2 regions of the Brevundimonas mediterranea genome follow, and region 1 is predicted to be linked to the other one. Evidence: predicted binding sites of a transcription regulator. Region 1 holds the regulator's gene; the other holds the start of a gene.

Region 1 (12,051 bases):
GGTCCTTGACGAAGGGCATGGCGCGTTGGAGCCTGGCCTCGTCGTCTTCGGCGATGACGCGACCGCGTTGCAGGTGGACATCCAGGGTCAGCTTGGCGAGGCGTTCGTCCGCCGCGAGACGCAGCCAGTGGGAATTGACGTGGGCCAGCTTGTCGAAATCGAGCCGGGCCGGGGCCTTGCCGATGCCGGCCAGGTCGAACCATTCCACCGCCTGGGCGTCGCTGAACAGTTCGTCGTCGCCATGGGCCCAGCCCAGCCGGGCCAGATAGTTGCGCATGGCCTCGGGCAGATAGCCCATCTCGGCGTATTCATGAACCGCCTGGGCGCCGTGGCGCTTCGACAGTTTGGCGCCGTCGGGGCCGTGAATCAGCGGGATGTGGGCGAAGGTCGGCCGGGTCCAGCCCAGGGCGTCGTAGATCAGGCTCTGGCGCGCGGCGTTGTTCAGGTGGTCGTCGCCGCGGATGACGTGGGTCACGCCCATATCGTGGTCATCGACCACGACGGCGAGATTGTAGGTCGGGGCCCCGTCCGAGCGCAGAAGGACCAGGTCGTCGAGATCGTTCGTCGACCAACTGACCGCGCCCTGAACCTCGTCCGCCACGGTGACGGTCGTGGACTGGGGGCGGCGAAAACGCACGACGTGAGGCAGGGCCAGGTCGTCGACGGTCGGCGCGCGGTCGCGCCACGGCGACTCGAAGGCGCGACGTTCGGCCTTGGCGGCGTCCCGCAGTCGGCCGGTCTCCTCGGCCGTGGTGAAATCGCGATAGGCGTGGCCGGTCTCAAGCAACTGGTCCACCACCTCGCGGTGGCGGTCGGCGCGGCTGTACTGGAAAACCGGTTCCTCGTCGGCGAACAGCTCCAACCAGCTCAGCCCGTCGAAGATGGCCTTGACGGCGTCGTCGGTGGACCGCTCGCGGTCCGTGTCCTCGACCCGGATCAGGAAACGCCCTGCGTGTCGTTTGGCGTACAGCCAGTTGAACAAGGCGGTTCTCGCCCCGCCGATATGCAGATAGCCTGTCGGCGAGGGGGCGAAGCGCGTGACGACAGTCGAGGAAGGTGAGGTCATGGGGGAAGGGTCCGTAAGCGAGGCCCTTATACGCCCCGAGACGACAAAGCCTACCCCCGGCGCGCGATTGCGGGCCTGGTTGGAGGACGAGGCTGCGGCGCAGAGGCTGAGATGGCGGCTGTGGGCGCCGGTGGCCTTTGGCGGAGGCGGGGCGATCTATTTCGCCCTGCGGTCGGAGCCGGCCCTGTGGCCGCTGCTGCTCGGGGCGATCGTCTCCGGCGCGGGCTGGCTGGCGGCGCGACGGCGGGGATGGGCGCGGCGCCTGACCTGGCCGCTGATGATGCTGGCCTGTCTGGCCGGCGGGCTGGCGGCGGCCAAGATTCGCACGGAGATGGTGGCGGCGCCCATCGCTCCAGCCCTGGGTGAAGCGACGGTGATCGAGGCCTGGGTGGTGGATGTGGACAGCCCCGGCCAGAGGGGCGCGCGGATCGTGGTCGCGCCGGTCAGGATTCGGGGGCTGGCGCCGGACCGGACGCCGGTTCGGCTCAGGGCCACGGTGCGGGGTGATCCGCCCCGGCCCGGCGAGGCGGTCCGTCTGTTCGCCATTCTCAATCCGCCGCCCGCACCGGCCAGCCCCGGCGCCTATGACTTCGGCCGCAACGCCTTTTTCCAGGGCATGGGCGGGATCGCCTTCGCCCTGGGGGAGACGCGACGGCTCGACCTGCCGTCGGCGCCGTGGCGGCTGCGCCTGGAAATGGCGGTGAACAGCGCCCGCTACGCCCTGGCCGAAAGGATCGTGGCGCGGCTGGGCGAACGGACGGGCGGGATCGCGGCGGCCATGACCACCAGCCATGAGACCTGGATCAGCCAGGAGGACATGGACGTGATGCGGGATTCGGGCCTGGCGCACATTCTGTCGGTGTCGGGCCTGCACATGGCCATCGTCGGCGGCTTCGTCTTTTTCGCGGCCCGACTGGGCGTGGCGGCCTGGCCGTGGCTGGCGTTGCGGGTTCCCGGCAAGAAGGTCGCGGCCCTGGCCGGACTGACGGCGGTCGGCGCCTATCTGGTCGTGTCGGGCGCGCCGCCGCCGGCCGAGCGGGCCGCGATCACGGCCTCCATCGCCTTTCTGGCCATACTGCTGGATCGGCAGGCGGTGACGATGCATGGCCTGGCTGTGGCGGCCTTTGTGGTGTTGGCCATCCAGCCCGAGGCCATCGTCACGCCGGGCTTCCAGATGTCCTTTGCGGCCACGGCGGCCCTGGTGGCCCTGGTCGAGGTCTGGCCGCAGCGGATGCGAGAGATTTCGGCGCCCTGGCCCATCGTGGCGGTGCAGAGGTTCGGCGGCTGGTTGACGGCGGCGGTGGCGGCCAGCGTCGTGGCCGGACTGGCGACGGGGCCGTTCGCCATGCAGCATTTCAACCGCACGGCCATGTACGGGCTTCTGGCCAATCTGGGCACGGCGCCGGTCGCGGATTTCGTCCTGATGCCGGCTCTGGCTCTGGGAGCGGCGTTGGAGCCCTTGGGCCTTGGCGGGCCTTTCCTGGCGGTGGCGGGGTGGGGCGTCGATCTGATGCTGGCGATCGGGGCTTGGACGGCGGGGCTGCCGGGTGCGGTGCAGACGGTGGCCAGCGCGCCGGACTATGTGCTGCCCATGGCCTTTCTGGGGGTGTTGTTCGTCTGTCTGTGGCAGGGGCGGCTGAGGTGGCTGGGCCTGCCGCTGGCGGCGGCGGTTCTGGTCTGGCCCAGGGCGCCGACGCCGGATCTCTGGATCGGGGACGGCGGGACCAACGCCGCTTTTCATCACCAGGCCCAGGCTGTCGTGATCCGGCCCGGCGTGCGCGCCTTCGCCGTTGATCTTTGGTCGCGGCGGCGGGGCCTGACGACGGCGGATCGGCCGGAGGCGGGCTGGACGTGCGACCGGTCTTCCTGTCGGCCGGAGACGCCGGAAGCCGGGCCGGTCGCCCTGTGGTGGGGGCGCGAGGCCCCGGATGCGGAGCAGATGGCCGACCTGTGTCGGGCGGCGTCCGTCGTCAGCGTGCGGGCTGCGGTCGCCGCCCTGCCGGCCTCATGCGACGGCCGTCTGGTGCTCGACGGCGTCGATTTCACGCGCGGCGGGGCGGTGGAGTTGTGGCGGGACGGAGTGGACCGCTGGAAGGCGGTGTGGACGGCCGACGTGCGCGGGGATCGCCCCTGGGCGCGTCAGCCGGATCCGGACCTCAGTGATAGCGGCGCATGAGGCCGACCAGCTTGCCCTGGACCTCGACCTGGTCGGGACCGAAGATTCGGGTCTCGTAGTTGCGGTTGGCGGGCTCCAGGGCGATGGAGCCGCCCTTGCGACGCAGACGCTTCAACGTGGCCTCTTCGCCCTCGACCAAGGCCACGACGATCTCGCCGTTGTTGGCCGTGTCGCCGCGACGGATGACCACCAGATCGCCGTTCAGGATGCCGGCCTCGATCATCGAGTCGCCCTCGATCTCGAGGAGGTAATGATCGCCCTTGCCCAGCATGGATTCGGGCACCGACAGGCGCTCCTGCTCGTGCTGGATGGCGGCGATGGGGGTGCCGGCGGCGATCTTGCCCAGCAGGGGCAGTTCGCGGGTGTCGTTGGCGGCCGAGACCGCAGCGGGGCGTGGCGCGCCGCCGCCGCCTTCGATGACGTCGGGTTTGAAGCCGGCCCGGCCGCGCGGTGCGCCGGCGGTGGCCTGTTCCGGCAGTTTGGTCACTTCCAGGGCGCGGGCGCGGTGGGCGAGGCGGCGGATGAAGCCGCGTTCCTCCAGCGCCGTGATCAGCCGGTGGATGCCCGACTTGGACGCCAGATCCAGCGCCTCCTTCATCTCGTCGAACGAGGGGGAGACGCCGGTCTCCTGGATCCGTTCGTGGATGAACATCAGCAGTTCGTGCTGCTTGCGCGTGAGCATCGCCAGGCCCTCATGAGCCCTTTCCTCGAATCGGAACGGGCCGTGAACATTGACGATGTTCTGTAAGTGTTCCTTCCTAATGTCAACTTAACGGCGTCGCTTCACCGCGCGCGTCGGGTTGAATCAGGCGGCCAGCAGTTTGCGCGTGGCGGCTTCGACGTCGGCCTGACGCATCAGGCTTTCGCCCACCAGAATGGCCTGGGCGTGGGCGGCGGAGACGCGTGCGACGTCCTCGGGCGTGGAGATGCCGCTCTCGGCGACCAGCAGGGCGCGGACGGGGCTGAGCATCGACAGGCGCTCGGTGACCTCCAGATCGACCTCGAAGGTGCGAAGCGAGCGGTTGTTGATCCCCACCAGATCGCCGCCCAAGGCGCAGGCGCGCGCCATTTCGGCCTCGTCGTGGGTTTCGATCAGGGCGTCCATGCCGAATCGTTCGGCCTCGGCCAGCAGTTCGGCGGCGAGCCGATCGTCGATCATGGCCAGGATGATCAGGATACAGTCGGCGCCCAGGGCCCGGCTCTCGGCCACCTGCCAGGGATCGACCAGGAAGTCCTTGCGCAGGCAGGGCAGGGCCGTGGCGGTGCGGGCCTGGCCCAGATAGGCGTCGTCGCCCTGGAAACTGGGGCCGTCGGTCAGGACCGACAGGCAGGAGGCGCCGCCGGCCTGGTAGGCGATGGCCAGGGCGGTCGGGTCGAAGTCAGGACGAATCAGGCCCTTGGACGGGCTGGCCTTCTTGATCTCGGCGATCAGGGCGGGGCGGCCGGTGTCCTCGACAGTCCGGTCCAGAGCGGCGCGGAAGCCGCGCGGCGCCGAGGCGGCCCGGGCCAGGGCCTCGATGGCGTCCTGGGTGGTCGCGGCCTTGCGGGCGGCGACATCCTCGCGCTTGTAGGCGGCGATGCGGTCCAGGACGTCGGTCATGCTTTGTCTTCGGTATCCAGCGGCGTGGAGGTGATGCGGGCCAGACGCTCCAGCGCCTGGGCGGCCCGACCGTCGTCAATGGCGGCGGCGGCGAGGACGGCGCCTTCCGCGAGGCCCGTCGCCCGATCCGACACCACGAGGGCGGCGGCGGCGTTCAGCAACACGATGTCGCGATAGGGGCCGGTCTGACCCGCCAGCAGGGCGCGCAGGGCCGCGGCGTTCTCCTCGGCGTCGCCGCCGCGGATGGCGTCGATGGAGGCGCGGGGCAGGCCGGCGTCTTCGGGCGTGACCTGGAAGCGGCGGACGGCGCCGTCTTTCCATTCTGCGACTTCCGTCGGGCCGGAGGTGGCCAGTTCGTCCAGGCCCTGGCCATGGACCGTCCAGGCGCGGGTCGCGCCCAGCCGGCCCAGCACCTCGACCAGGGGCTCCAGCAGACGCGGGTCATAGACGCCCATGACCTGGCGTTTCGCCTGGGCCGGGTTGGACAGCGGGCCGAGCAGGTTGAACACGGTGCGGAAACCGATCTCGGCCCGTACCGGCCCGACGTGGCGCATGGCGCCGTGATAGGCGGGGGCGAACAGGAAACAGATTCCGGCCTCGTCCAGCGCCTTGCGCTGCTGATCCGGGCTGGCGGCCAGGTTGACGCCCAGGATCGACAGGACGTCGGAAGAGCCGGATTTCGAGGATATGGCCCGGTTGCCGTGCTTGGCGACCTTCAGGCCTGCGCCGGCCAGGACCAGGGCGGCGGCGGTTGAGATGTTGTAGGTGTGCTGGCCGTCGCCGCCGGTGCCGCAGGTGTCAATCACCTCGTACGGATGGTCCAGCGTCAGGGCGGCGTCGCGCATGGCCTGGGCGAAGGCCGCGATCTCGTCCACCGTCTCGCCGCGGATCCGCAGGGCGGTGACGGCGGCCGCGACCTGTGACGGGGTCGGTTCGCCGCGCAGGCAGGCGGCGAAGAAGTCGTGCGCCTGCTCGGACGTCAGGGGGTGCCCCTCGACCAGGCGGGCGAGGATCGGCTTGAAACCGTCGGCCATGATCAGGCGGCCACGATCAGGCGGCCGCGAGGCGCTTCACGCCGGCGATCTCGAGGAAGTTGGCCAGCATGTCGTGGCCGTGTTCGGTGGCGATGGATTCCGGGTGGAACTGGACGCCATGGATCGGGCGGCTGCGGTGCTGGAGCCCCATGATCTCGCCGTCGGCGGTCCAGGCGGTCACCTCGAGGCAGTCAGGCAGGGTTTCGCGCTTCACGGCCAGCGAATGATAGCGGGTGGCGGTGAAGGGCGACGGCAGGCCGGCGAAGACGCTCTTGCCGTCGTGCAGAATCGGCGAGGTCTTGCCGTGCATCAGGGTCTTGGCGCGGATCACGTCGCCGCCGAAGGCCTGGCCGATGGCCTGGTGGCCCAGGCAGACGCCCAGGATCGGCATGGAGGCCGGGGCGCTCTCGATCAGCGGCAGGCAGATGCCGGCCTGGTCCGGCGCGCAGGGGCCGGGCGACAGCAGGACGGCGGCGGGGTTCAGCGCCCAGGCCTCGTCCGCGGTCAGGTCGTCGTTGCGCACCACATGGGTCGGCGCGCCCAACTCCGCGAGGTAGTGGACGAGGTTGTAGGTAAAGCTGTCGTAGTTATCGACGACGAGGATCATGATCTGGCTTCTAGGCGTGACAAGCCGCCGCGCCAAGCGTGCGCGGCGTTAAAGCGCATCTTAACATTGGTGCGGGCAGATGGGGGTCGTGAAACTGAGCGCCGAAAAAGACATCGCCGACAAGATCGCCGCCGCCAAGGCGAAGCTGGTCGTGGTCGAACCGAAGCCGATCAGCCCCTATGCGGCCCTAGGCGCCGCCGCCCTGGCCGCCACGGCGGCCGTGGTCATGGCCGGCGTGGTGGTGCTGGGACCGGGCGTCCGCTTTGACGAACCCCCGGCGACCTACGGGCCCTAGCGATTGCCTGTGCGGAAGCGCCAGGCGTCGTCGGCGGCCCGCATCGGCGCGCGCGCCTTGTGCTGGGTCTCGGCGTATTCAGCCGCTGGATCACTGTCAGAGACCACGCCCGCGCCGGCCTGGACGAAGATCTGGTCGTCCGCAAACAGGGCGGTGCGCAGGGTGATGCAGATGTCCGCCTCGCCGCCCGCCGAAATATAGCCGACGCCGCCGCCGTAACCGACGCCGCGCTTCTCGGTCTCCAGCTCGTCGATGACTTCCATGGCCCGCACCTTGGGCGCGCCCGACAGGGTGCCGGCGGGAAGGGCGGCCAGCAGGGTGTCGACGGCGTCCAGTTTCGGATCGGCCTTGCCGCGCACATTGGAGACGATGTGCATGACCTGGCTGTAGCGTTCGACGACGAAGCTCTCGGTCACCTCGACCGTGCCCGGCGCGGCGACGCGGCCGACGTCGTTGCGGCCCAGGTCCAGCAGCATCAGATGTTCGGCCCGCTCCTTGGGATCGGCCAGCAGCTCCGCCTCCAGGGCCTTGTCCGCCTCGGGCGTGGCGCCGCGCCTGCGGGTTCCCGCCAGCGGCCGGATAGTGACCTGGCCGTCCTTGAGCCGGACCAGGATCTCCGGGCTGGACCCGGCCAGCTGGAAGCCCTCGAAGTTCAGATAGAACAGATAGGGCGACGGGTTCTGGCGACGCAGGGAGCGGTAGAAGGCGAAGGGATCTTCGGTCCAGGGGGCCGAGAAGCGGTGGCTGAGCACGACCTGGAAGATGTCGCCGGCGGCGATATAGTCCTTGGCCCTGGCCACCATCTCGCCGAAGCCGGCCTCGTCCACGGGCGAAGCGAAGGTCGGGGCGGGCGTCGGCTGCGGCGCGGCGCGCACCGGCAGGGGGTCGCGCAGGCCCGTCTCGAACGCGTCCAGCCGGGCGACGGCGGCGTCGAAAGCCTCACGCGGCGCGGCGCCAGCGTCGGGATAGGCGGCCGAGACCAGGATGATCTCCTGCCCGACGGAATCGAAGATGGCGACCAGGGACGGACGGGTGAGCACGGCGTCCGGCAGATCCAGCGGATCCGGATTGGGCTCGCCCAGCGGCTCGAGCAGGCGCACCATGTCATAGCCGAAGACGCCGAACAGACCGGCGGCCATCGGCGGGAGGTCCTGCGGCAGGTCGAACTTCGACGCGGCGATCAGGGCGCGCAGGGACTGAAGCGTGGGCAGGGGCTCGGCTATGAACCGCCCCTCGACCACCGCCGGGCCACGCGCCAGTTCCGCCGCGTTCGCCCGGCAACGCCAGACCACGTCCGGGTCCAGCGTCAGGATCGAATAGCGGCCCTTCACGGCGCCGCCTTCGACGGATTCCAGCAGACAGGCGTAGGGGCGATGGCGACCCAGCTTCAGATAGGCCGAAACCGGCGTCTCAAGGTCGTCGATGACGCGCCGGACCAGCACCTGCGGCCGACCGGCCGAAAGGCCGGCGGCGAAGGCGTCGTAGTCGGCCCCGTTGAAACCCGAGGCGTCTTGGCCGGCCGTGGTCATTGCGCCGGTGCGGCGGGAGCGGTCGGCTCGGCGGACAGGCCCAGGGCCTGACGCGCCAGGGCGACGTCGTTCTTGGCCTTGGAGCGCTGGGCGCCGGCGGTCATCTCGGTCTGGACCATGGCCTGGACCAGTTCCTGGGTGATGCGCGGACGGGCCTGTTCAGCCAGAGGACCGGCGACGGCCGGATTGGCGGCGTGGACGCCATCGACGCGGCCAACCAGATAACCGCCTTCACCCGGTTGGGAGAAGACCTGGCCCTTGGCCTGACCGAACAGGCCCTGAAGCACGCCCTGGCCCAGCGATTCCTGGGTGGCCTGGTCGCGGACCACGCCGGTCCGGACGGTCAGGGGCGCGTTCACCGAACGGGCCACGGCGGCGATGTCCTGGCCCTGGCGGACGCGGCTCGCCAGCTCTTCAGCCTTGGCGGCGAGACGGCGCGAGATTTCGCGCTGGGTCCACTGGGCGGCCAGGGGCGCGCGGACTTCGGCCAGGGTCGGCAGGGCCGAGGGACGGATGTCGTTCACACGGACGGCGAAATACTGGCCCTGGCCGGCGTCGATCACGTCGCTTTCACCGCCCTTGGTCAGGCTCCAGGCCGTCTCGAAGACTTGCGGGGGGGCGTTCAGGGCCTGGCCGTTGGGCAGTTTGCCGTCCTTGGTGAAGGGGGGCAGGTCGATGACGCGGCCGCCGGCCTCGCGGGCGGCGTCGGCCAGGTTCTTGCCGGCGGTGCGGGCGGCCTCATACTTCTCGACCTTGGCGTAGGTCTGGCCCTTGACGTCCTCGGCGCGCAGTTCCGCGACGATCTGCTCACGCGAGTTTTCCAGGGTCGCGGGCTGACCGGGCTGGATGGCGGTGACCTTGGCGACGGCGAAGCCGACGCCGGCCTGGACCGGGTCTGAGACCTGGTTGACCTGCAGGCCGAACACGGCGGCGGCGGTGGCCGCGTCGCCGACCGCGGCGCGGGGCGTGACGTTGAAACTCGCCGGCTGGATGCTGTTGGCGCGGCCGACATCGGCGGGCGACTGGCCGGCGCGCAAGGCGGCGGCGATCTTCTGGGCCACGTCGCGGCTGGGCGCGGTCAGGGTCACGAAGGTGCGGGTCTCGGGCTTGCCCAGGCTGTCCTTCTTGAACTCGAAACGTTCGCGGATACGCTCATCCGACACGACGGGGGCGGCGCCCGGGTCCGGCGTGAACAGGACGACGGACACCATGCGGAACTCCGGCGCGCGCAGACGTGCGGCGTTTTCCTGGATGAAGGCGTTCAGCTGGGCGTCGGTCGGGGCGGGGATTTCGCCGGCCATGGCGGGCGTGACCTCGAACCAGCGACCGTCGCGGGTCTCGAAGGCGGCGCCGGCCAGCAGGGCGCCGTAGATGCGCGGCGCACGGGCGCCGGCGAAGATGGCGGCGCCGAAATGCTCCGTCGCATACTGGTCGCGCAGGTCCTGCTCCAGCATGGCGGGGGTCAGGTTCTGTTGCGCCAGGGCGCTCTCATAGGCCTGCTGATCGAACTGGCCCGTGACCGAGTTGAAGAAGGCGGGGATCTGGCGGATCTGCTTGACGATCAGTTCCTTGCCGGGGCGGATGCCCGCTTTCCAGGCCCAGTTCAGGAAGCCGAACTGTTCGGTCTGGCTGTCCAGGAAGCGGGTGTGGATGTTTTCCGCGATCAGGTCCTCGTTGGTCACGGGACGACCGGCCTGTTGCTGGATGTTTTCGCGCACACGCCCGAAGGCGGCGCTGAACTCGGCCTCGTTCATCGAACGGTCGCCGGCGTCGATCACATGTTTCGGGCCCAGGTTGGCGAAGACATCCATCCGCGCGCCCACGATCACGAAACTGATGGCGATCAGGACGAGCAGGGCGGCGGCCCACTTGGAGCGCGAGAAGGCGCGGAAGGCGGTGATCATTCGAAGACCCGTAGACTTGCCGACGTTGGCGTCACCCGGCGTATAGTCGGGCCGGGCGCGCCCCCGCAAGGACGGCGTGATGGCCAGATTGCGGCGGCCCCTCTTGGCTTGCCGGTTTGAGGCCCCTAGACAGGGGGCATGAAACAATCCGTGAAGTTGATCGTCGGCAACTGGAAAATGCACGGCGTCTCCGCAGACGTATCCGAGGCCCTGGCTTTGAAGGAAGGCCTGGCGGGGGCGCCGCCCTCATGCCGCATCGCCCTGTGCCCGCCCGCCACCCTGACGGATCGGCTGCGCCGCGTCCTGGCGGACAGCGCGGTCGAAGTGGGGGGACAGGATTGCCACGAAAAGGCGTCGGGCGCCTTCACGGGGTCGGTGTCGGCGGACATGCTGGCGGACGCCGGCGCCACCCTGGTGATTCTGGGCCATTCCGAGCGACGGGCGGCCTTCGGGGAAACAGACGCAGACGTCGCCGCCAAGGTCGAGGCGGCCATGGCGGCCGGTCTGGAGCCGATCGTCTGCGTCGGCGAGACCCTGGAGCAACATGAAGCGGGCCAGGCGGTCGCCGTCGTCAGCGCCCAGATCGCAGGCTCCCTGCCGGACGGTTTGTCCGAGCGTGACTTCGCAGTCGCCTATGAGCCGGTGTGGGCCATCGGCACGGGCCTGACGCCCACTCTGGAACAGATCGCGGAGGTTCACGCCGCCATACGGACCGCCATGATCCAGCGCCTGGGCGAGCCCGCCCGCCGCGCGCCCATCCTGTACGGCGGCTCGGTCAAACCTGACAATGCGGCCGAGATTCTGGCCGTGCCGGAAGTGGGCGGCGCCCTGGTCGGGGGCGCCTCGCTGAAGGCCGATGATTTCCTGAAGGTCGTCCACGCCGTCTGACGGGCGCTTCCGGTTTGCCCCCCGGCGGCTTCGGTGATAGAGGCCGCCGCTTGATCGGCGCAGCTCCGCGCCCACATGAATGACGCCATGCTCCAGACCATCCTGCTCGTCGCCATCATCCTGGTCGCCGTCTCCCTGACGGGCGTCGTGCTGCTGCAGCGGTCCGAGGGCGGCGCCCTGGGCATGGGCGGCGGTCCTTCGGGCTTCATGACGGCGCGGGGCGCCGGCAATCTGCTCACCAAGATCACCTGGGTGCTGGCGGCCCTGCTGTTCGGCCTGACCATCATCCTGACGGTCGTCGGCAATATGGACCGCGCCTCGGTCTCGGTGATCGACGCCGACGCCGTGGGCTCTCTGGCCACGACGCCGCAGACCCAGACGCAACAACCGGCCCAGCAACAGCAGCCGGCCGCGCCCGCCCAGCCGACCGCGCCGTCGCTGGACGATCTGGAAGCCAGCCTGCCGTCCGCCTCGGCGGCCCGGTCGCCGGCGTCCGCTCCGGCCCAGCAGCCCGCCCAGTAACGGGCAGGCGACCGACCCGACTTCCGAAAGCGCGCCGCAGGGCGCGCTTTCTTCTTTTGATCAACAGTTCGATTCGCGGCGGCCCATGCGTCGTTCGCGAATCATGGAGTAAGGTGTCCGCCCATGGCTCGCTATGTGTTCATCACCGGCGGCGTGGTTTCCTCGCTAGGAAAAGGCCTCGCCTCCGCCGCTCTCGGCGCTCTTTTGCAAGCGCGCGGCTACAAGGTCCGGCTTCGCAAGCTCGATCCCTATCTGAACGTCGATCCGGGCACGATGAGCCCTTACCAGCACGGCGAGGTCTTCGTGACCGACGACGGCGCCGAGACCGACCTGGACCTGGGTCACTACGAGCGGTTCACCGGGGTGTCGGCGGCCAAGTCCGACAATATCACTACCGGCCGCATCTATTCGACCATCCTGGAGAAGGAAC
Region 2 (12,051 bases), 1.1 Mb from region 1:
CCGCAGCTGCTGCGCGACATGGCGGCCAAGAACGAGACCTTCTACGGCAAGTTCGCCCCGGAGAAGGCCGCCGCCTGATCGGTTGCGGACATCGTAGAACGACGGAACGGGCGGCCTTCGGGTCGCCCGTTTTGGTTAGATAGCCACGCAGCAACCCATACGCGTGTCATGTTCACGCGATATGATGCGGTCAATCCAAACGTTCACTGGCCACCATGTTTGCTGTTCAATTCATCCTATCGATCGCCACCCTGATGGCCACCATGACCTTGTTTCCCCTGGCTGGACGCCTGGAGGCTGACGCAAGGCGACATGGAAATAGACTTCAACCGCCCTCGTCCCTGGCCAGTTACGAGCGTGGTCGTCTCGTCATTTACTGGATCCTGGGTCGGGCGCCGTCTCCAGACGTGCCGGTCGGGAGCAAGGCTGCGGTCTGGCTGGCGCGCGCCTTAATCGTCGCCAGCAGCCTTGTCGGACTATTTGGCCGGTATCTCGCCCAATGACGGCATAAATCCACGCTCGGCCGCCTGGGCCTGGCGGATATGGTGATCCCAAAAAAGACCCGCCCGACACGAGGTCGGACGGGTCGCTCCGCCGTCCCTCGCGGGGTCGGTGGCGGGTCGCTTGGGGCGACGGAGTGTCTAGGAAGGCGAGACGGTCGTCAGCCTTCGAGATCCTGGCCTTCGTCCGGCTCGGGCGTGCCCAGCAGTTCGTCGGCGATCTTGCTGGTCGAGGCCCGCACCGCCTTTTCGATCGAGGCGGCGATGTCCGGGTTCTGTTTCAGGAATTCGCGCACATTCTCGCGGCCCTGACCGATCCGGGTCGAGTCATAGCTGAACCAGCTGCCCGACTTCTCGATCACCCCGGCCTTGACGCCCAGGTCGATGATCTCACCCAGTTTGGAGATGCCCTCGCCGTACATGATGTCGAAGATGACCTCGCGGAACGGCGGGGCGACCTTGTTCTTGACCACCTTGACCCGGGTGGTGTTGCCGACCACCTCATCGCGGTTCTTGATCGCGCCGGTGCGGCGGATGTCCAGACGCACCGAGGCGTAGAACTTCAGCGCATTGCCGCCTGTCGTCGTCTCGGGCGAGCCGTACATGACGCCGATCTTGTGACGGATCTGGTTGATGAACAGGACGATGCAGTTCGACTTGGAGATCGAGGCGGTCAGCTTGCGCAGCGCCTGGCTCATCAGACGCGCCTGAAGGCCGGGCAGGCTGTCGCCCATCTCGCCCTCGATCTCGGCGCGCGGGGTCAGGGCGGCGACGGAGTCGACGACCACGATGTCCACAGCGCCGGAGCGCACCAGGGTGTCGACGATCTCGAGCGCCTGTTCGCCGGTGTCCGGCTGGGACACCAGCAGATCATCCAGGTTCACGCCCAGCTTCTGGGCGTAGCCGGGGTCCAGCGCGTGTTCGGCGTCGACGAAGGCGGCGGTGCCGCCGGCCTTCTGAACCTCGGCCACGGTGTGCAGGGCCAGGGTCGTCTTGCCCGAGGATTCAGGGCCGAACACTTCGATCACCCGCCCGCGCGGCAGGCCGCCGATGCCCAGGGCCATATCCAGGCCCAGGGATCCGGTGGACACCGAGGGGATCACGTCGGCGACCCCGCCCTTGCCCAGTTTCATCACCGAACCCTTGCCGAAGGCGCGATCGATCTGCGCGATCGCCGCCTCCAGGGCCCGTTGCTTGTCGCCGTCTTCCTTGCCCACCAGTTTCAAAGCCGCCTGTGCCATTGCCTTCGTCTCCCTTGCCATGATTCCCGTCAGAAGCTTGGGAGAGACCCGCCATGGACCCGCCCCCGTTTTTGTGAGGCCGACTATGTGCACGGTTTGTTCCAGTTCACAAGATGTTCTCATCTGGAACCGATGAGAACATCCGAACCCTACGTCCGATTTTGACGCATCAGGGAACGGCGACCGGCGCCTCAACCGCCGGCTCGGCATGGCGGGCCGCCAGGGACAGGCCGCAGCCCAGGATCAGCATGGCCGCCGCCAGCCCGGCCAGGGTGTGGCGCGCGCTTCCCCCACCCGGAGCCAAGGGCCGGGCCAGGGCGACGATCAGCACGGCGATCAGGCCCAGCGCGCCCGGCTGGTCCATCCCCACGCCCAGGAAGACGAAATGGCCCAGCCCCGCCAGCCAGCCGCCGACGACCCCGGTGGCGACCGCCGCGGGCGCCAAGGCGGCCCATCGCTCCAGCCGCGCCCCGATCCCCGCCGCCAGGGCCGCTGCGCCGGCCGCCGCCAACCCGGTCCAGACGAACAGCAAAGCCGCCTCGGGCGCCACGGCCTGAACCAGGACGCCCAGGATCAGCACCAGGACGACGGCCCCCAGCCAGCCGCCCCAGACCGTCTCGTCCTCGCCGCCAGGCCACAGGCTCAGACCCACGGCGACCAGGGCCGCACCCAGCACCACCGGATCGAACCCGCCCAGGCCCGTGGCCAGAACCGCCGCCGCGGCGATCACCCCCGCCAGCAGACGCCGCCCGATCAGGGCCCGCCCCGCCAGCAGGGCGAACATCACCCCCAGCACGGCCAAGCCTACGCCCGCCTCCATCCAGGGCAGGCGGCGCAGCAGGACATAATAGGTCTCGGCCGATTCGATCCGGCCGCCGACCGGCCCGGCCAGAACCCGCACCGCCTGGGCCACGACGATCCCGGCGGCCAGCAGCCAGACGCCCCCGCTCAGCCCCTTGCCGAACTGACGCAAGGTCAGGCCCGTGGCGTGACGCGCGCCCCAGGCGGCGAAACCGGTCAACAGAAAGGCCAGACCCAGCAGCCTCCACCCCGTCCCCGGCCCGTGCCGCAACACCCCCAGGCCGAAGACATCGGCGTAGACGGCGTTCTGCGTGGCCTTCGGCAGGACGGGCGCCCGCACCAGGGCGTCGGTCATTTCCAGCGCCTGGGATCCGATATGTTGCAGGCTGCCCTGGTCCAGGGCGTCCGGCGTCGAGCTGGGCGAATGGTACTGGGCCGGCCGGCCGATGAAGGCCAGGTTGATCCCGGCCAGGCCCCGGTCGGCGGCCAGGGTGAAGTCGGTGCCGTTGGGCATCAGCCGATAGACGAAGATGGCCAGGGCGTTGCTGGCCGCGCCCCCGTCGGCCCGGCGCGTCGCCTGAGCGTAAAGGTCGATGGTCTGGGCGTTGCCGGGGCCGGTCTCGAACATCATGGCCCGACCGCCGCCGCCGCGCGCCTCCAGGTTCACCACCGCCCCGACCCGACCCCGCAACGGATGTTCGCTGAAGAAGGCCCGCGCCCCGTCCAGGTTCAGCTCCTCCCCGTCGGTGAGCAGCACGACCAGCCCCCTGTCGGCCGGTCCGCGCGCCCTGATCGCCCGCACCGCCTCCAGCACCGCCGCCACGCCGCTGGCGTCGTCGGCGGCGCCCGGCGAGCCGGGCACGCTGTCATAATGGGCCATCAGCACCACGAGGGGCAGGCTGGGGTTCCGGCCCGGCAGGACGCCGACCAGATTGACCACCGACAGGCCCTCGACCGACTCGCCCCGGTCCTCGATCCGGCGCACGGCGGCGGGCGACAGCGCCCCGGCCTGGAGCGTGGGCGCCAGGCCCAGCTGCGCCATTCGGCCCTGCAGATAGGCTTGGACCAGGGCGTGATCGGTCGAACCTATGGGACGGGGGGAGCGGGCCATGACTCGCACGTCCGCCATGGCCCGCTCCGCCGAAAATCCGGTCGCGGCGGCGCTTGTCGGCGCGGGCCGAGGCGTCTGTGTCGTGATCACGGCCAACCCCAGCGCCGCCGCCAGGGCCGCCAACAACAAGACCAGCCGCATTAGATGCATCCCCCGAGGCGTCATCGCGCCAATAGGGCCGAGCTGGCGTCATTTCGCAAGTGCGGGGTCAGGGACGCGTCCGGTTCCGTTCGACCCGGTTGCCGGTCGCCCCGTCGCCGTCGTCGGCGCTGGACCCGAACGGATAGCCGGCGTCATCGCCGCAATAGGACCGGTTCCCCTCGCGCGCGCCCACCACCACCGTCCGGGGGCGCAGCCAGCCGACGCCGGAAAACACATTATCCGTGATCTGATTATAGGACGGCGTCTGGTGACGGATCACCCCGTCCTCGCCGCAGTTGCGGTACAGGAAGACCCCGCCGCGGCCGCCCAGGGCGAAGCGGTTGCCGATGATGCGATTGGCGCCCGATCCGTCCACGGCGATCTGTTCACGCCCGGTGCGAATGGTGAAGTCATTGTCCTGGATCACCGTTCCGGCGCTCTCTGCGTCCAGATAGACGGCGGTCGAGACCGACCGGCCCGAAAAGCGCGAGCGCGCCACCACGGTCTGCGTCACCCCCGGCCCGACATACAGGGGGATAGTCCCCACGCCCTCGAACCGCACCCGCTCCAGAATCGTGCCCAGGGGCGCCGCGCTCTGGGCCGCCGTCGTGTGATCGGGCGTCCGTGACGAGGCCAGCAGGTCGCGCATCGACCCGCCCGCCCCCATGCCCCAGATCCGCACATTGCCGACGACGGTGCAGTTGCGCACATAGGTCTGGACCGGACGGCTCCAGCCGTCGCCCTGACGCCGCGACCAGATCGCCACCGTCGGCGTCTGTGACGTCGCCTCGCGCGCCGGTCGGATCACCCCGCCGCCGCAGTCGATCCCCGCGCCCGAGGCCTCGGCCCCCTCCACCAGAACAGGCCGCCGCACGGCGACGCCCGCCAGGTCGGCGCGGCACGTCAGGCGATAGGCTTGATCGGACGGGGCGGTCAGGTCGCGCACCTCGGCCAGGGTGCAGGCCCGCGCGCCTGCGGGATCGCCCGCCTGAACCGCCGCCAGCAGGATCAGGCCGCTCCACATCTCAGGGCAGGGGAACAGCCAGGGCCGCGCGCTCGGCCGCGCAGCCGGGATTGGTCCGCCCGGTCGCCCGCGCCGCCGCCAGTTCGTCGCGCGCCGCCGCCATCTCGGCCTGGAAGTCCGGCGTCGCGACGATTTCGGCGACGACGGCCCGCCCCAGCGCCTCGCCCGCCAGCCCATCGCTGGGATAGTCCATGGCGCAGATCTGGCGGCTCACGCCGATCTCATGGCCGATGCGCCGCACCGCCGCCGCCCGGTCCGGCGCGATCAGGGCCAGCGCCTCGGCATAGGCGGTTCCCAACGCCGCGCCGGCGGAGGGCGCGGACGGGCTGCGCCGCATCGCCGGCGTCAGGGTCTGGCAGGCCCGGCGCGCGGGATCCTCGGCGACCGGCCGGGCGCGACGACCTCGCGCCTGGGCCTGGGCCAGCACGACCGCCGCCTGGGCGTCATGAAAGACCTTGGCCATCATCCGGTCCAGCGTCGGCGTCTCGGCCGACCCCAGTCGCACCCCCAGGGCGCAGTCGAAATGCTGAAGCGCCAGCGGCGGGCGCAGTTCGGCATGGGCGGTCGCCATCAGCCAGCGGTCCGAATCCTCCAAGGCCGTGAACCGCGCCGACGCCGCCCGGTCGGCCGCATCCTGGGCCGATCCCGCCACGGGCGCTGGGGGCACGGCCTGGGCCAGCCGCGCGACGACGCCGGGCGACAGATAGCCTTCGTCGGTCGTGCTGAAGATCGGACGGGGCGAAGGCCGCCCGGCCGGGGCGCAGGCCGCCAGGGGCAGCGAAGGCAGGATCACCGTCGCCGCGATCAGAGCGGCGACCGGTCTCACAGACCCGCGCTCCAGCTCAGCTGCACCGAGGTCTCGCCGCCGGCGCCCGGCGCCGCCACCACCTGAAGATTGGTCGCGCCCGCCTGGCCGCCCGCCGCGCCATAGGCCCGGGCGTCGCCCTGGTTCATGCCCATGACCGAGGTCAGGCCCGCCTCCTCGGCGCGGGTGCGATAAAAGGCCACCACTTCGTCGGGCGTGGCGGCGGTGGTGAAGGTGACCAGCCCGCCCTCGCCGTCCGGCCCGGCGGCGGTCGTCGCCGGCTGGTCCAGGGCGGCTCCGGGGTACAGGGCGGCATAAGCGGGCGCGCCGGGTGCAGCGGGGATATCCGCCGTCATCGCCTCGGGCGCAGGCGCAGCCTCTCCCTCCGACGGCGAAGCCGGGGCGGTCATTTGGTCAGGGGCGGCGAGGGAGGCCTGGGCCGGCGCCTTTTCGGTCCTGGACCGGTCGTCGCAACCTGCAAGGCAAAGCAAGACTAAGGCGGCCGAGGCCGCCAGACGGCGTATCATCGGGGAATCGTCCCTTGGACCCATGGTCAAGGCGCCACCGTGGCGCAAGGATGCGGCGGCAGCAAGGCGTCAGCGTCAATCGTCGTTTTCAGCGCGGCCCCGTGTCCCCGCCGAGGCCCGCCCTTCTTCGGCGAGGGCCTCGTTGATCTCGAGCGAGTCGGGATCATCGTCCGATCCGCTGGCGGACCCGCCGCGCAGCGAGCCGGCGCGGGTGTCGGAGCCGGAATCTGTGCCGTCCAACGCCTCGATCAGGGCGTCGGCCTTGTGCCCCAGGTCCGGCTTTTCGCCCATGTCGGCGGCCTCGCGCGCATCCTCGCACTCGGCTTCGGTCTTTTCGGCGTCAACGTCCGTCATGGCTCATGTCTCCGGGTTCGTCGGAGGTAAAGCGCCCGACCCGGTTGCGGTTCCCCGCTCCCTGCCCTTGAACCTCGGCCGTCAGCCCCGATCTAGGCGTCATGATCCCGTTCTCAGTTCTCGACCTCTCCCCCATCGTCGAAGGCGGCGACGCCCGCCGCGCCCTCGACGAGACCCTGGCCCTGGCCCAGGCCGCCGACCGGCTGGGCTATGAGCGGTTCTGGCTGGCCGAACACCACAACATGCCCGGCATCGCCAGCGCGGCGACCGCCATCGTCATCGGCCATGTGGCGGCGGGCACCCAGCGCATCCGCGTCGGCTCCGGCGGCGTCATGCTGCCCAACCACGCGCCCCTGGTCGTCGCCGAACAGTTCGGCACCCTGGAGACCCTGTTCCCCGGCCGGATCGACGTCGGCCTGGGCCGCGCGCCCGGCACCGACGGCGCCACAGCCCGCGCCCTGCGCCGCTATTTCGACGGCGCCGACCAGTTTCCGCGCGACGTGGTCGAATTGATCCAGTGGTTCGAGCCGGCCGCCGACAACCAGCCGGTGCGCGCCGTTCCCGGCGCGGGTCTGCGCGTGCCGATCTGGCTTCTGGGGTCCAGCCTGTTCAGCGCCCAGCTGGCCGGCCAGCTGGGCCTGCCCTACGCCTTCGCCAGCCATTTCGCGCCTGAACTGCTGCTGGAGGCCCTGGCGCTTTATCGCCGCAGCTTCACCCCGTCTGACCGGCTGGCCCAGCCCTACGCCATGGCCGCGATCAATGTCTTCGCCGCCGATACGGACGCGGAGGGCGTGCGCCTGTCCACCTCGATGCAACAGAGTTTCGCCCGACTCTCGACCGGCAAGCCGGGCAAGCTGCCCCCGCCCGTCGACGACATCACGGCCGTCCTGACCCCGCAACAGATCGAGGGGGCGCGCAGCCGCCTGCTCTATTCCGCCGTCGGCGGGCCGGAAACGGTGCAAAAACAGCTGTCGGACTTCATCGCCCTGACCGGCGTCGATGAATTGATGATCACCGGCATGGCCTTCGACAACGCCGCCCGCATCCACAGCCTGGAGATCGTCGCGGAAGTTCGCGGGCAGATGGAGACGGCGGAAGCGGCGGCGTGAACCCGTCCCCTCTCCCGCCGGGAGAGGGCTTGAGCGCCCGAGAGCGTAGCGATCGGTCTTGCGCGACCCGAAGGGCGGCGCGAAGCAGCCAAAGGGTGAGGGGCAAGGTAGTGCGAGTTGGCCCACCGGCGGAACCCTCATCCGGCCCTTCGGGCCACCTTCTCCCGCAAGGGGAGAAGGAAGCGAGTCAGAGCTCCCCCAGAAACCCCAGCAGCAGCCCAGTCACCTCATCCGGCCGCTCCTGCTGGATCCAGTGGCCAGCGCCGGGCAGGACCACCGAACGCGTCAGGTTCGGAACCCAGTCCTTCAGCCCGGTCTCGGCCGAGCCGGCATAGTGTCGGACCGGATCGTCCTCGCCGACGATGAACAGGGCGGGCTGGAGAATCCGCTGCTCCTGCGCGAAGGCGGTCAGCGACCAGTTCAGATCGATCGCTCGATACCAGTTCAGCGGGGCGTCGAAGCCGCCGGCCGTGAAGGCCTCGACATATTCGGTGAAATGGGCGGGGGTCATCCACGGCGGCAGGTCGGCGCCGTCGTCGATGCTGTCCAGCAGGCCGACGCCGCGCGCCATGAAGCCGGTCGCCCGTTTCGACGCGGGGGTGGCGCCGTCATAGGACCAGAACAGTTTCCTCAGCGTCGTCGCCGGATCAGCCTCCAGCGCCAGATGGGCGTCCGCCGCCTGGAACCGGCTGATATAGAGATCGCCCAGCCCGGCCCGTTCGGACAGGATGGCCATGACGGTCGTCGGCGGGCCCTGGGGGCGACGGGGCTGGAACGGCACGGACAGGCCGGCCACCGCCGTGAACAGATCCGGCCGCAACAGGGCGCAATGCCAGGCGACCGGCGCCCCCCAGTCGTGGCCCACGACGACGGCGCTCTGTTTGCCCAGCGCCCGGACCAGATCGACCATGTCCCCGACCAGATGCAGGATCGAACAGGCGTCGACGCCCTTGGGCTTGTCCGTGCCGCCGTATCCGCGCATGTCGGGGGCGACGACGTGGTATCCCGCCGCCGACAGGGCCTCGACCTGCGCCCGCCAGCTGATCCCCAGTTCCGGAAAGCCGTGGATCAGCAGGACCAATGGCGCGTTGAGGTCTTCGAACCCCGCCTCCAGCATCTGTTGGACAAGGCCGTCGGTCTTGATAAGCCGGGTGCGCATCTCAACCTCGCAGGCGGCTCTTCCGCCGCTCATCGAACAGGACGGACATGACCCGCCTCGTCACCTTTGCAGACGGTACGACCGTTCCCGCCCTGGGCCAAGGCACGTGGGAGATGGGCGACGATCCCGCCTGGCGCGACGAGGAGCAGCAGGCCCTGGCGCGCGGCATCGACCTGGGCCTGACCCTGATCGACACGGCCGAGCTCTACGGCGACGGCCGTTCCGAACGGCTGGTGGGCGAGGTCATCGCCGGGCGCCGCGACGAGGTCTTTCTGGTCTCCAAGGTCCGGCCCGAGAACGCCTCGGAAATGAAGATGATGCTGGCCTGCGAGAAGTCGCTGGAACGGCTGGGGACCGACCGGCTGGACCTGTATCTGCTGCACTGGGAAGGCAATGTCCCGCTGGAAGAGACGGTCGCCGCCTTCCAGGAACTGGTCGACGAGGGAATGATCGCCCGCTGGGGCGTGTCCAATCTGGATCTGCGCGCCATGGAACGGCTGATGGAGATCGAGGGGGCCGAGGACTGCGCCGTCAACCAGCTGCTCTATAATCTCGGCTCGCGCGGGGTGGAGTTCGACCTGTTGCCCTGGATGCAGGCCCGCGACATGCCCATGATGGCCTATTCGCCCCTGGGACGGGGCGAGTTGCTGGAACAGCCCCTGATCCGCGACATCGCAAACCGCCACAGCGCCGACCCGGCTCAGGTGGCGCTCGCCGCCATCCTGCGCCACGACGGGGTCATCGCCATTCCCAAGGCCGGCTCGATCGAACACGTCGAGGCCAACGCCGACGCCCTGGAGATCCAGTTCGACCTCGAGGACATCGAACGCCTCGACGCCGCCTTCCCCCCGCCCACGCGCGAGACCCCGCTGGACATCATCTGAGGGATGCGGACGCGGCCGGACCCCGGCCGCGTCCCTCGCCACGGCTTGATTTAGCGGTTTCCGCCTGCCACCGCGATGATTTCACCGGTGATCCAGGCGCTGTCGAGCGAGGCCAGGAAGACAGCGACAGGCGCGATGTCAGACGGCTGACCCATGCGGCCGAGCGGGGTCTGGGCGACCATCTGGACCTCCAGATCCGAGCCGATGATGCCCGTGGCGTGGGTGCCCTCGGTCTCGACGGCGCCGGGCGCAATGGCGTTGACCCGGATCTTGCGCGGGCCGAGCTCCTTGGCGAGCACGCGGGTGATCGAGTCCACGGCGGCCTTGGTGGCCGTGTAGACCGAGGCGGTCGGGATATCGACGGTGGTGGCGCCCGAGCTGATGTTGATCACGCTGCCGCCGTCGGGACTGAAGCGCTTGGCCGCCTCGCTGGTGGCCAGCAGCAAGCCCAGAACATTGGTGTCGAACTGGCGACGGTACTCGGCCTCGGTAAAGTCCTCGATCGGCGCGAAGGCATAGACGCCGGCGTTATTGACGAGGATGTCCACCCCGCCGAACGCCTTCTGGGTCTCGTCGAATAGCCGCGTAACATCGTCGCCGCTGGCCACGGACGCCTGGACGGCGATGGCCTTGCCGCCGGCGGCGGTGATCTCGGCCACGACCTTGTCCGCCCCTTCGCGGCTGGAGGCGTAGTTGACCGCCACTGCGGCGCCCTCGGCGGCCAGGGCCTTGGCGATGGCCGCTCCGATGCCTTTCGATGCGCCGGTGACGACGGCGGTCTTGCCTGAAAGCTTGCTCATGATCTCTCTCCGGTCGCCTTCAGCGGCGAACGGTTTGATATTTAGATAACCATCGAACTGATTCAATAAGCGGGGCTGTTGATTTTCTGAAACCGGCCTCAGATTTCCGCGAGCTGGGCCAAATAGGCGTTCAGGACGTCGCGCTGCAGCACCAGGAAGGCGAACTTGCCCTGCCGGCAGATCTGGATCAGGCCGGCGGTCTCCAGTTCCTTCATATGGTGCGAGAAGGTGGGGGCGCTGACCGAGACAAGCTGGGCGACCGCGCCGCAAGGGGTGGGTTCGCTGGCCGCGCCGATCTCCTTAAGGATCTGACGGCGACGCGGCTCCGCCAGGGCCTTGGCGATCAGGTTCACCTGGCGTTCGTCCAGCCGGATGCGCAGCGCGTCTTCCATAGGGCTCATATGCGGTGCGAGAGCGGCTGACGCAAATGGGGCGCGACGCCACGTCGGTCGTCGGTTCGGCTACCCGCCTCGGATCACGTCCAACAGCCGCGCCCGCGCCTCCGCCGCATAGGAGACCGCCGGCCCTCGCCCCCAGACCGGATCGGGCCACAGGCCGTCGTCGCGACGGCGGCCGACGACATGGAGGTGCAACTGGGCCGTCACATTGCCGATGGCCCCCACGTTCAGCTTCTCGACCGTTCCCAACCGCCGCACCAGCGCGCCGGCCCGCACCGTCTCCTCCATCAGCGCGGCCCGCTGTTCGACGCTCAGGTCTTCCAGCTCCACCGCCCCCTCGACACGCGGGATCAGGATCAGCCAGGGAAACCGTGCGTCGTCCTGCAGCCGCACATGGCACAGCGGCCATTCGGCGGCGGCGACCGATCCGGCTTCGAAGGCGGGGTCTGGACGAAAGTCGGTCATGGCGTCTCCGCAACAGGGTTTTCCCAGCCTTGCAGCGCGGCCGATGCGGGTCTAGACCGCCCGCACGATTAATCCCCTTTCGCACACGCAATAAACGGAGACATCCATGGCTCGCGCGAAGATCGCCCTCATCGGCGCCGGCATGATCGGCGGCACCCTGGCCCATGTGGCCGCGCGCGAAGCGCTGGGCGACGTGATCCTGTTCGACATCGCTGAAGGCACCCCCCAGGGCAAGGCGCTGGACATCGCCGAGGCCACCGCCGTCTTCGGCTCGGACGTGGCCCTGAAGGGCGCCAACGACTATGCCGACATCGCGGGCGCCGACGTCTGCATCGTCACCGCCGGCGTGCCGCGCAAGCCGGGCATGAGCCGCGACGACCTGATCGGCATCAACCTGAAGGTCATGAAGGCCGTCGGCGAGGGCATCAAGGCCCACGCCCCCAACGCCTTCGTCATCTGCATCACCAACCCGCTCGACGCCATGGTCTGGGCGCTGCAGAAGTTCTCGGGCCTGCCCAAGGAGAAGGTCGTCGGCATGGCCGGCGTGCTCGACTCGGCGCGCTTCGCCTACTTCCTGGCTGAAAAGACCGGCGTGTCGGTTCAGGACATCCACGCCTGGACCCTGGGCGGACACGGTGACGACATGGTGCCGATGGTGCGCCACTCGACCGTCGGCGGCCTGCCCCTGCCGGACGCCGTCAAGGCCGGCTTCCTATCGCAGGACGAGCTGGA

Evidence for each region. Region 1 encodes LexA, which represses DNA repair genes until DNA is damaged. Its sites were predicted from a motif close to ATGTTCNCNANNTGTTCT; they were not measured.
Region 2: recA (recombinase RecA) is a predicted target of LexA. The motif match lies at 1,844-1,861, and genes of this name have one in related genera.

Annotation. Positions count from the first base shown of each region.
Region 1 is NZ_CP048751.1:3,030,706-3,042,756, forward strand. It holds gene gltX (glutamate--tRNA ligase) at 1-1,066, opposite strand, end outside; gene GYM46_RS14900 (ComEC/Rec2 family competence protein) at 1,065-3,242, shown strand; gene lexA (transcriptional repressor LexA) at 3,223-3,924, opposite strand; gene trpC (indole-3-glycerol phosphate synthase TrpC) at 4,048-4,842, opposite strand; gene trpD (anthranilate phosphoribosyltransferase) at 4,839-5,876, opposite strand; gene GYM46_RS14920 (anthranilate synthase component II) at 5,893-6,483, opposite strand; gene GYM46_RS14925 (hypothetical protein) at 6,572-6,778, shown strand; gene trpE (anthranilate synthase component I) at 6,775-8,307, opposite strand; gene GYM46_RS14935 (peptidylprolyl isomerase) at 8,304-10,211, opposite strand; gene tpiA (triose-phosphate isomerase) at 10,350-11,099, shown strand; gene secG (preprotein translocase subunit SecG) at 11,175-11,621, shown strand; gene GYM46_RS14950 (CTP synthase) at 11,745-12,051, shown strand, end outside.
Region 2 is NZ_CP048751.1:1,961,312-1,973,362, reverse strand. It holds gene GYM46_RS09660 (3-hydroxyacyl-CoA dehydrogenase NAD-binding domain-containing protein) at 1-78, shown strand, start outside; gene recA (recombinase RecA) at 662-1,741, opposite strand; gene GYM46_RS09650 (M20/M25/M40 family metallo-hydrolase) at 1,911-3,794, opposite strand; gene GYM46_RS09645 (right-handed parallel beta-helix repeat-containing protein) at 3,862-4,818, opposite strand; gene GYM46_RS09640 (hypothetical protein) at 4,820-5,644, opposite strand; gene GYM46_RS09635 (hypothetical protein) at 5,641-6,150, opposite strand; gene GYM46_RS09630 (hypothetical protein) at 6,226-6,504, opposite strand; gene GYM46_RS09625 (LLM class flavin-dependent oxidoreductase) at 6,606-7,613, shown strand; gene GYM46_RS09620 (alpha/beta fold hydrolase) at 7,801-8,772, opposite strand; gene GYM46_RS09615 (aldo/keto reductase) at 8,820-9,656, shown strand; gene GYM46_RS09610 (glucose 1-dehydrogenase) at 9,707-10,456, opposite strand; gene GYM46_RS09605 (ArsR/SmtB family transcription factor) at 10,555-10,848, opposite strand; gene GYM46_RS09600 (HIT domain-containing protein) at 10,918-11,319, opposite strand; gene mdh (malate dehydrogenase) at 11,426-12,051, shown strand, end outside.